3 regions of the Sporosarcina sp. FSL K6-1508 genome follow, and region 3 is predicted to be linked to each of the others. Evidence: riboswitches for the same ligand, from Rfam matches in the RefSeq annotation. Region 3 holds a riboswitch; each other region holds the start of a gene.
What was found. Region 3 has a riboswitch for lysine ahead of MKZ11_RS12805 (aspartate kinase). Riboswitches for the same ligand answer to the same signal wherever they lie in the genome.

Region 1: linked by a shared signal. The riboswitch ahead of MKZ11_RS09725 (Na+/H+ antiporter NhaC family protein) and the one ahead of MKZ11_RS12805 (aspartate kinase) in region 3 are both predicted to bind lysine.
Region 2: linked by a shared signal. The riboswitch ahead of dapA (4-hydroxy-tetrahydrodipicolinate synthase) and the one ahead of MKZ11_RS12805 (aspartate kinase) in region 3 are both predicted to bind lysine.

Annotation. Positions count from the first base shown of each region.
Region 1 covers NZ_JBBOXF010000001.1:1,941,272-1,944,553, forward strand. The annotation lists gene MKZ11_RS09715 (bifunctional metallophosphatase/5'-nucleotidase) at 1-627, shown strand, start outside; gene yunB (sporulation protein YunB) at 669-1,439, shown strand; lysine riboswitch at 1,495-1,676, shown strand; gene MKZ11_RS09725 (Na+/H+ antiporter NhaC family protein) at 1,820-3,282, shown strand, end outside.
Region 2 covers NZ_JBBOXF010000001.1:4,072,876-4,076,157, reverse strand. The annotation lists gene MKZ11_RS20970 (S-layer homology domain-containing protein) at 1-322, shown strand, start outside; gene dapA (4-hydroxy-tetrahydrodipicolinate synthase) at 442-1,326, opposite strand; lysine riboswitch at 1,690-1,867, opposite strand; gene MKZ11_RS20960 (polysaccharide deacetylase family protein) at 2,198-3,282, shown strand, end outside.
Region 3 covers NZ_JBBOXF010000001.1:2,571,334-2,574,615, reverse strand. The annotation lists gene MKZ11_RS12820 (succinate dehydrogenase cytochrome b558 subunit) at 1-94, opposite strand, end outside; gene MKZ11_RS12815 (hypothetical protein) at 126-257, opposite strand; gene MKZ11_RS12810 (DUF2507 domain-containing protein) at 332-748, shown strand; gene MKZ11_RS12805 (aspartate kinase) at 801-2,018, opposite strand; lysine riboswitch at 2,106-2,285, opposite strand; gene uvrC (excinuclease ABC subunit UvrC) at 2,574-3,282, opposite strand, start outside.

The DNA.
Region 1 (3,282 bases), 630 kb from region 3:
GAGCTTTTCAGGATGGATTCGGTGAAGAGTAATGAAAAAGATATTGAAAAAGTAAATAAACTAATTCAATTGGGGAAAAAAGAAATGGAAGAACAGGTCTTTTTCAATCCAACCCATTTGGCTCAAAACTTGTTTGAAGAAAGTCCCTTGTCGTCTTTCTTTGGGAGGGCGCTCATTGCCTATTCGCAAGCTGATTGCGCATTGTTCAATGCGGGGATTTTCTTAGGAAGTCTAGATGAGGGCTGGGTGACGAAAGCTGATTTACATGCGTTGCTGCCTCATCCCATCAATCCCTGCCTCGTCACATTGGATGGATCTGAACTGATAGACGTATATGAGCTGTCCATGAATAAAGACTGGCCACAAATCGAAATTAAAGGACTGGGCTTTCGGGGAGCATTAATGGGTGCGATGATTCATGAAAGATTATATAAAAATAGACATGGCCAGTTATTCGCCGGCAACCGGGAAGTTGTGTCCGGTCAAAAGTATACACTTGCAACGCTGGATATGTTCACATTCGGATTTTTCTTCCCGTCACTGAAACAGGCAGAGAAAGAGTACTACATGCCAGAATTGATCAGGGACGTGTTAGGGTGGTATGGAACTGAATATTTTAAAGAATGAACGACTCCTTTCCTGCATAACGTATAGCAGGAGGAGTCGTTTTGAAATTTCAGGGCCAGGTAACCCGGCGATCCAGGAAAAAGAAACGTAAATTGTTACCCTTTCTTCTTCCCACAATTATAATTGCAGTCTCCCTATTCTTTTACACTGTTAATACAAGACTTACTCCAATTTATGTCCAGTATGCAGAGGTACAGACGGAGAAAATAGCCTCCCATGTTATCAGTAAAGCCATTAATTCAAGAATAGCTAATGTCCTGGACGTCAATGAGATTATTGTAGACGCATCGACTAATACTGAAGGGGGGGCGGCGTGGAAATTCAATACAGAAATTATCAATAGGGTGTTGGCAGAAACACAACAACTAGTCGAGTCCCATCTCCAGCAAGCCGAGGAGGGAAATCTGGATATGCTACCTATGCAAAGTGGTATCGAATTCGATCCGCAAGCGATGGAAAGCCAAGGTGGAGTTGTTTTTTTTGTGCCAATCGGGCAAGCGACGAATATTCCCCTGCTCGGTAATTTAGGCCCCAAAATCCCTATCCGTTTCCACGTCATTGGCGAGGTCAGTGCGACGATTGATACGGAAACACGTTCTTTCGGTATTAACAGTGTGTATGTTGAAGTTAATATATTACTGACAGTAAATGTTCAAATTATTGTTCCACTCGCAACCGAAAAAAGTGTAGTTAAACAGAAGATTCCGGTAGCGATGGGACTCATTCATGGAACGGTTCCTGACTACTACAATAGTGGAAGTGGAAATCCGCCAAATCTTCAAATCCCTTTGCCAGATAATTTCGCGGAATGAAGAAGGGCTTGAAAATGTCCAAGATTATTGATAGGCTTGTTAAGAATTGAAAAATCGATTGGGTAGAGGCTGCATTGCTTATTAGTCACACACGCGAGATTGACACCGATGACCGTGCGTAAAAGGAAGCTTTGCCGAAGCTTGGTAAGATCGTCAGGATCTATCAGGCTGGGGTTGTTCCGAATAGGGATAACACTGTCATACATCTTTGAACATGTATGATGAGCTACAAGTCGTGTGTTAGATAAGCAGTATGAGTTATCCAACAAACGAAACGTAGATAAAGCCGGCTCCTGATGCACTCTGCTGAGTGTAATTAGCAGCCGTTTTTTTATTCCCCCTATACAGGGCCTCAACCCGACTAAATGGAGGAATTGTAGATGATAGGAACATGGGTATCAATTTTACCGCCGCTAATCGCCATTATTATGGTGTTTGCGACTAAGCGAGTGCTATTGTCGCTAGGCGCAGGAATAGTGTCAGGCGCTTTGCTGGCAGCGTCATTTGGGCCTGTTGAATCGCTGAAGAATTTGTGGGAATCATTAAAAGCAACATTTTGGGATGATGGATTTAATACAGGGAATATTTATATCATTCTTTTCATCCTTCTATTAGGAGTTATCACTGCATTTGTTAGTTTGTCTGGGGGAAGCCGGGCATTTGCAGAATGGGCAGTGCGTCATATCAAAACAAAACGCGGAGCAAAATTGCTCACAGTGTTTCTCGGTATTGCTATTTTTGTGGATGACTATTTCAATGCGTTGGCAGTTGGGCAAATCGCTCGTCCGATCACGGATCAACATCGGGTTTCAAGAGCGAAATTGGCTTACTTCATCGACTCAACTTCGGCGCCGATTTGTGTCATTTCTCCAATTTCAAGCTGGGGAGCCTTTTTAATCGGACAACTTGCACTCATATTTGGCGGGGCTGCTGCAATTAGCTATTCGCCACTATCCGCTTTCCTTATGATGGCACCTATGAATTTTTACGTTATCGCCACATTTGCAATGGTATTCTTCCTCGCATGGACGAATTTTGATCTATTCGACATGAAGAAACATGAACAGCGTGCAATGGAGACGGGTCAATTATTTGATCCTGAAAAAGAAATTCCAGGTCAACTGAAAGAAGAATTTCCGGTTCACGCGCATGGTCGTGTTCGGGATTTAGTCGCACCAATCGTTACACTTGTTGCGGTAACATTTGCTGTTATGATTTGGACAGGTTATTTAGAGGGAGGATCGATGAACATTTTGTCGATCTTTGAAAATACGGATGTATCGCTAGCGCTGTTGGCAGGTGGGATTACAGCTACAGCACTTGCAGCCATCTTATATATGTTGCAGATGAAAAATAATGAAACTGCTAGCTATTCCCTCATGGGCAGCGCATTTACAAATGGATTGAAGGCTATGATGCCACCCGTTTTCATCCTTATTTTTGCCTGGTCACTGTCGTTCTTAATTGGAAAACTGGAAACAGGTTTGTTTTTATCTGAGCTAGTATTGAAATCAAATATACCGGTTTCATTCCTGCCGGTCATTATGTTCATTCTTGCTGGCATTATGGCTTTCTCAACGGGAAGTTCTTGGGGGTCTTTCGGTATTCTTATGCCGATTGCAGGAACAATAATGATTGAAGCGGCACCTGAAATGTTACTGCCTGCGCTTGCAGCTGTTTTGGCAGGAGCCGTTTTCGGAGACCATTCCTCGCCTATTTCTGATACAACGATTCTTTCTTCTACAGGAGCAGGATGTAACCACATTGACCATGTTTCAACACAGTTTCCATACGCGTTGATTTGTGCGCTAGTGGCTACGGCGGGTTATATCCTATTAGGCAT
Region 2 (3,282 bases), 1.5 Mb from region 3:
GGAAGTGAATAGCTACTCCGCAGGCCATGCATCCGGACAAATGGCTAAGGAAAACATCCTCTATTTAAAAAGATTTGCTCCGAAGGGGTCTGAACTAGAAGGCATTTTGAATAAATGGTTGGATGGTGACTTTTCTCAAGTTAAAGATGACTATTTTGAATTGAGACGCATTGGAGACCCGGAATACGGGAATTGTGATATTTGTGAAGACCATTCTTCTATTCATATCAGGACCCAAAGAGCTGAAGAACATTTTGTGAACACCATCTATGGAGAAGAGGGATTACAACGGCATCGGTTGCAGTGGTATAAAGCGGGTTAACACTATCAAGCGCTAGGCACCAATTCAAACGGGTGCCTGGTCTTTTATGTGTTTTATTGTGAAAGGTGCCAGGTTCCAACACAATTTAGAATTGTGTTGGAACCTGGCACCGTTTCTTTTCAGACTTTCACATCATCATAGATTGACAACGTACGCTGTAGTGAATGTAGCTGTTCGTCGTTCAAGGGAATCATCGGCAAACGAACACTGCCGACTTGAATTCCTCTTAGGTTCAATGCCGCTTTTAATGGTGACGGATTCGGAGCGGCAAAAAGTGCATTCATCAGTGGCAACAGTTTACGGTGATCTGACGCCGCTTCTTTGACGTTGCCCATTTTGAAATTTTGGATCATTGTTTGCATTTCATTGCCTACAATATGAGATGCGACGGAAACAACGCCAACACCACCAATTGATAAGACGGGGATTGTTAAGCCATCGTCGCCGCTGTACAAGGAAAATCCTGTCGGTGTCTGTTCAATAATTTCAGCTATTGCATCTAAATTTCCACTCGCTTCTTTAACCGCGACGATATTAGGAATTGCAGCAAGGCGTACGACTGTATCGACAGCAATATTGACCAACGTTCGTCCTGGCACATTGTATAACATGACTGGTAAAGAAGTGGCTGCCGCAATTGTTTGAAAGTGTTGGAACATCCCTTCTTGGCACGGCTTATTATAATATGGAACGACGAGCATAACGCCATCAACACCGACATCTTCTGCTAACATTGTCAGTTCAACAGATTCTCTTGTATTGTTTGAGCCCGTTCCGGCAATTACGGGCACTCTTCCATTGACGACTTTTACCACAAACTTGAACAATTGTACCTTTTCCGTATTCGTTAACGTCGGAGATTCTCCGGTTGTGCCTGACACGACTAGACTATCTGTTCCGTTGGCTATTAAATGCTCAATTAAGTTCCTTGTCGCTTCAAAATCAATATCCCCGTGCTCATTAAAAGGAGTCACCATAGCTGTTACAACTTGTCCGAAATTCATCATTTCTCCACATCCTATTCATATTTGGTAGATACAATAGAGGGAGAAGGGCAATTTATCAATCTCGCCTCGGCGTGATTGCGTCCGGATTTTTTCGAGCGGGAGGCCTACACGATGTAGGTCATGCAGTCGTTGCGAATCGAACAGCGAAAGGTTCTATTTACCGTATTTCTGCGTTCTTTGCAGAAATTAAGGCACTTTCCGTCGCGAACTTAGTCTGCCATCCTTTACTTCCCTCGAAAATTCGTGACATTTGCCGGAGGCTTTAACTTGAATCGGCGTTCTTTGCCGATCCAAGATAAATGAACGCAAAAAGCAACAACGAGGGGTCGCTGTTGCAGTGAAATAATAGATTATTTCTTTGCATAAGATAGCCCTCCATATAGTCTCCTATATGACAATTCTGTGCTTATTCAACCCAGAACCAGCTTTGAGAAAATGAGCATCTCTCCACTTCGGCAAATCCCCCTTTCCACAGTCTTCATAGGACCTCATTATCCTCTGATTGTGTACTGATGGTCTTTGCGCCTCTATCCTTACTTCAAGATTTTGAAATAAGTAAATGTTTAATTGTTTTCACTTTACACGGAATTCGGTACAATTGCAAGTCGAAAAAGAAAATAACGTTCGTTTCCAACTAAACGGACGTCGTTTTATACTTGCAGGCACAAATGGCAACCGGACTTATTTAGCAAGAAATATAGACGCGGAATCAAATGAGGTATTGTCATATGAAGGTTCCTCTTCTTTGCGTGAAGTTGCCCACTTCAGCATAAATTCTCCCATCCTCCAAAACTTTTTAAAAAACTTTTGAAACTTTTACTGAAAATCTCCGTCTGTACGTTGCTTAATAGACAGTGGAGGTAAAGGTATGAGGAAAATTTCCAGCAATAAGCTGTTACTTGTGTGCTTGATTGTATTTATAATAAGTGTTGGTGCGATATGGATTTTGGTTGAATCGCAAGGAAGAGTGTTCGCGCAGGAAGGGGATCGGTTTGTCACAAAGCGGGTATTTGAGCGGGTGTTGACATCGCAGGAGCGTCAGCCGATTTATATGAAAGGGGCGAACTTGACGCAGATTGGCGATTTGGAGGCGGATCAGCCCGTTGCTATCATAGGTGAGGATGAGGCGTATTATGAGCTTCGATTGGGAAATATGGCTGCCTTTGTCCGTAAGGGGAAGGCGACGGTTGAAAAAAAGAAGCTTTCGACACTTGTACATACGGAGCGGTTGGCTGCTGTTCATACGCTACAAAAAACCGCGGTTTACGAGGATGCTGACTTGCAGAGCAGCGTTATACTGGAGTTGGAAGAAGGCTATCGCTATCCGGTTGTTCGGGAGGAAGAGGATTGGTATATCCTTACAATAGGAGAGCGGCCGGGATATATTTCTAAGCAGTCTGTTTCATTGGATGCGGGTCTACCGGTGCTTGTATATCATCAGGTTTTACCTCGCGAGTCGATGAGAACGATGGATAGTACGATTTCCTTGGAAGCGTTTGAGCAGCAGATGGGGTACTTGGCGGATCATCATTTCGAGACGCTGACGGCACATCAGCTGTATGATTATTTGGAAGGGCGCCTTGTTGTACCGAGCAAAGCAGTGCTCATTACATTCGATGACGGATTATTATCGACGAAGGAATATGCATATCCCATTTTAAAGCAATACGAGTTAAGTGCGCTTCAGCACATTATTTCCTCACGTACGGGTCGGGCACAGGGAGCCCAACTATTTGGTGCGGAAGGCCCGCTACAGTTTTTTACCGCTGCGGATTTAGAAGAGCTGGTGGATGTTTTCCAGTTCGAAGCACATACATATGAATTGCATTCACTTAATGAGGATTCGGGTGTAGGGGTGGCGTTAGATCATTCAAAAGAAGAAATTCTTTTGGATTTACAGCAAAATATAGAACAAGTGCCGGAAGCCGTCTCATTAGCCTATCCGTATGGGCA
Region 3 (3,282 bases):
TAATCACTAAGTGCTGGACAAGAAAAAGCCCCACTGGAATGATTCCAAGCAGTGAATGAAGACGGCGCAAATAAAAATCTGATTCTCTCGACAAGTCTTTTACCCTCCCTTATTAACTGAGTCCGTCAGACAACTTCTGTCATCATTTCGACATGAAGCGACCGTTGACGACGTACCTCATCGTGGTACAATATTATGACATAACCATTGTACTCCTCTGTTTTGAAGAGGTCAAGACGATATAGGCTTTTCAGCACGCCCAAATATATTATACTTTTATTACCGAACTTTTAATTACGCCATCATTTAACCGAAAGGGTTGTATATTCGATTGGAAAATACTACATACGATTCGCCGACCCGATTCGGCTATGAAATTTTACGAGATCATGTGTTGCCAAGTATTCTCGGCAACCATGAAGACGAAATCCTCTATTGGGCAGGAAAAGAAGTGGCTAGGAAATTCCCGATTTTCGGAGTTGATGAACTTCCTGAATTCTTCAAGGAAGCCGGTTGGGGTATTCTCACTTTCGTGAAAACCACAAAAGAGGAAACCTTCTATACATTGGATCGCGAAGACGGAACGAATGTCCAAAACAGATCCTGTCGACTCGAAGCGGGATTCATCGCAGAACAGTATCAGAAAGTGAATGGTTTCCTTACTGAATGTTACGGAGAATTGAATGTAAAGGACAGTCTAGTCTATTTTCAAGTGAAATGGGATTTGAAAGCTAAAACTGGAGTATGAAAAGAAGCTGTACCCATTCAGGTACAGCTTCTTTTCATATAAATCATTTCATTCAATCTGCGTCCAATCCGAATTGTTTGTGAAGCGCAGCTACTGCTATTTCAATGTCCGATTCAGGAATAACGACAGAAACCTTAATTTCAGATGTACTGACCATTTTAACTGGAACTGATGCGCCACGAAGTATCTCAAACATTTGTGCAGCGACTCCTGGATTGGAGACCATTCCACTCCCGACAATGGATACTTTCGCAAGGCCGACTTCAAAATCTGCCCTACTGTAACCAAGGGCTTCTTTTTCTATTTCTAAAATATTTATTGCCTCTGCGAAATCCTCTTTCTTAATAGAAAATGAAACAGATGGCTGTACACCTTCCATGATTGTCTGAACAATAATATCAACGTTTACATGGTGATTCGCGAGTGCAGTGAATATATTCGCAAGCGAACCATTGTATGGAACTTCATACATAACTGTAATCCGGACGATATCTCTTTCAAATGCAATACCTCGGACAATTAGATTGTTTTCCAAATTGATTTCCTCCTTGATAACCGTTCCTTCACCATCCATATGTGCCGGTCTGACCCGCATTGGCATATGATGATTTTTCGCGAACTCGACCGCTCTCGGATGAAGTACACCTGCACCAAGATTTGCGATTTCAAGCATTTCATCATACGATATTTCCTCGAGCTTCTTCGCCTGTCCAATTAATCTCGGATCGGTCGTAAACACCCCTTCGACGTCTGTGTAAATATCACACACAGCGGCATCGAGAGCAATAGCGATTGCGACGGCACTCGTATCAGATCCACCGCGGCCGAGTGTTGTCAACTCACCGTAGTTATCGATGCCCTGAAAGCCAGTAATAACCGCAACAGCACCCGATTCAATCGTCGACATGATTTTGTCTGCGTTTACTTGCTCGATTCGCGCATTGCCGTGAATTGCTTCTGTTGTTACGCCCGCTTGCCAGCCTGTATAGGAATGTGCTTCCAATCCTTGCGCTCCAATCGCCATCGCGAGAAGGGATGCAGTTACTTGCTCCCCCGTGGATAACAGCATATCAAGTTCGCGACGGGCAGCTTTCGGATTAATTTCTTCAGCAAGTCTAAGTAAATCGTCCGTTGTTTTCCCCATTGCAGAGACGATGACCGCCACTTGATTCCCTTGATTGACTTCAGCCAAGACTAGTTTTGCAGCTCGGGCTATCCTTTCGGGATTCGCTACTGATGTCCCGCCAAATTTCATTACGATTCGTTCCATAGTCATTTCCTCCATTTCCCCCTGAACGCAAAAACGGCCCCCAAAATGAGAGCCGGTCCGATTGGAGCAATTATTGAAAAGATACTCCGTTCAGATAGCTCTCCAGGTATTTTTATACCTGACAAACTTCCATTTATTCAATGGAAATCCAGCAGAACAATCGCGACAGCCGATTCAACTACTTCGGCGAATATCCCTTTCAATCCCCTTCATCAGGCTGCCGCCTTCCGAGGATGTACTATTAGTATTCGCGCCTCTATCTTCACTACATATGAAATTATAAGGAACAAAAGCACAAACGCCTGTTCAGAGGCAACAAGCACAAGATGGATAAAGGAAAGCAGTCTAAGTTCTCGACTTCATGTCCCAACAATGAGAGATGAAATTCAATCACTCCCCGCTGGACCGACTTTCAAGGAACCCACAACCTTTGGATATCCGAGCCTCCAGGCGCTGGTTTCTATACGTGAATTCTCTATGATATACATTACCTACAGGAAGAGATTTCATAATTTCTTATGCAGTGAAAAAATTCAGTGCATTCACTCTACCACATTACTTTTCTTCCCGCAATGCTTCCTCGCGGAAATACGTCTCAACTGATTCAGCAACAGCAGCAGGCAATCCCGCATCCTGTAACTGTTCAATAGAGGCTTCACGAATCTTTTTCACTGATTCAAAATGCTTCAGCAACATCGTTTTTCTTTTCGGCCCAACGCCAGGTAATCCATCCAGTGCTGACGTCAATGAATTGGATTCACGCCTTTTTCTGTGGAACGTAATTGCAAAGCGGTGAACTTCGTCTTGAATTCGCTGTAGTAAGTAAAAAGCCTCACTCGTTCTTTTCAGTGGAATCAGTTCAATCGGATTGCCGTAGAGGAGCTGCGCCGTCTGGTGTTTATCATCTTTTGCAAGTCCAGCAATCGGAATGGATAGGTTTAGCTCGTCTTCAATGATTTCCCTGGCCGCCTCCATATGCCCTTTACCGCCATCTATTACAATGAGATCAGGCAATGGAAGGTCATCTCTCAATACTCGGATATAACGTCGTCGTACGACCTCACGCATCGCAGCGTAGTCGTCATGTGCTGCCGCCGTCTTTGTCTTATATTTCCTGTAATCTTTACGATTAGGTTTCCCATCGACGAAAGATACCATCGCAGAGACAGCATCCGCCCCGTACGTGTGAGAGTTATCGAATGCTTCAATACGAAATGGTACAGTAATATTCATCGCCTCACCAAGTTCTTCACATGCACCAATT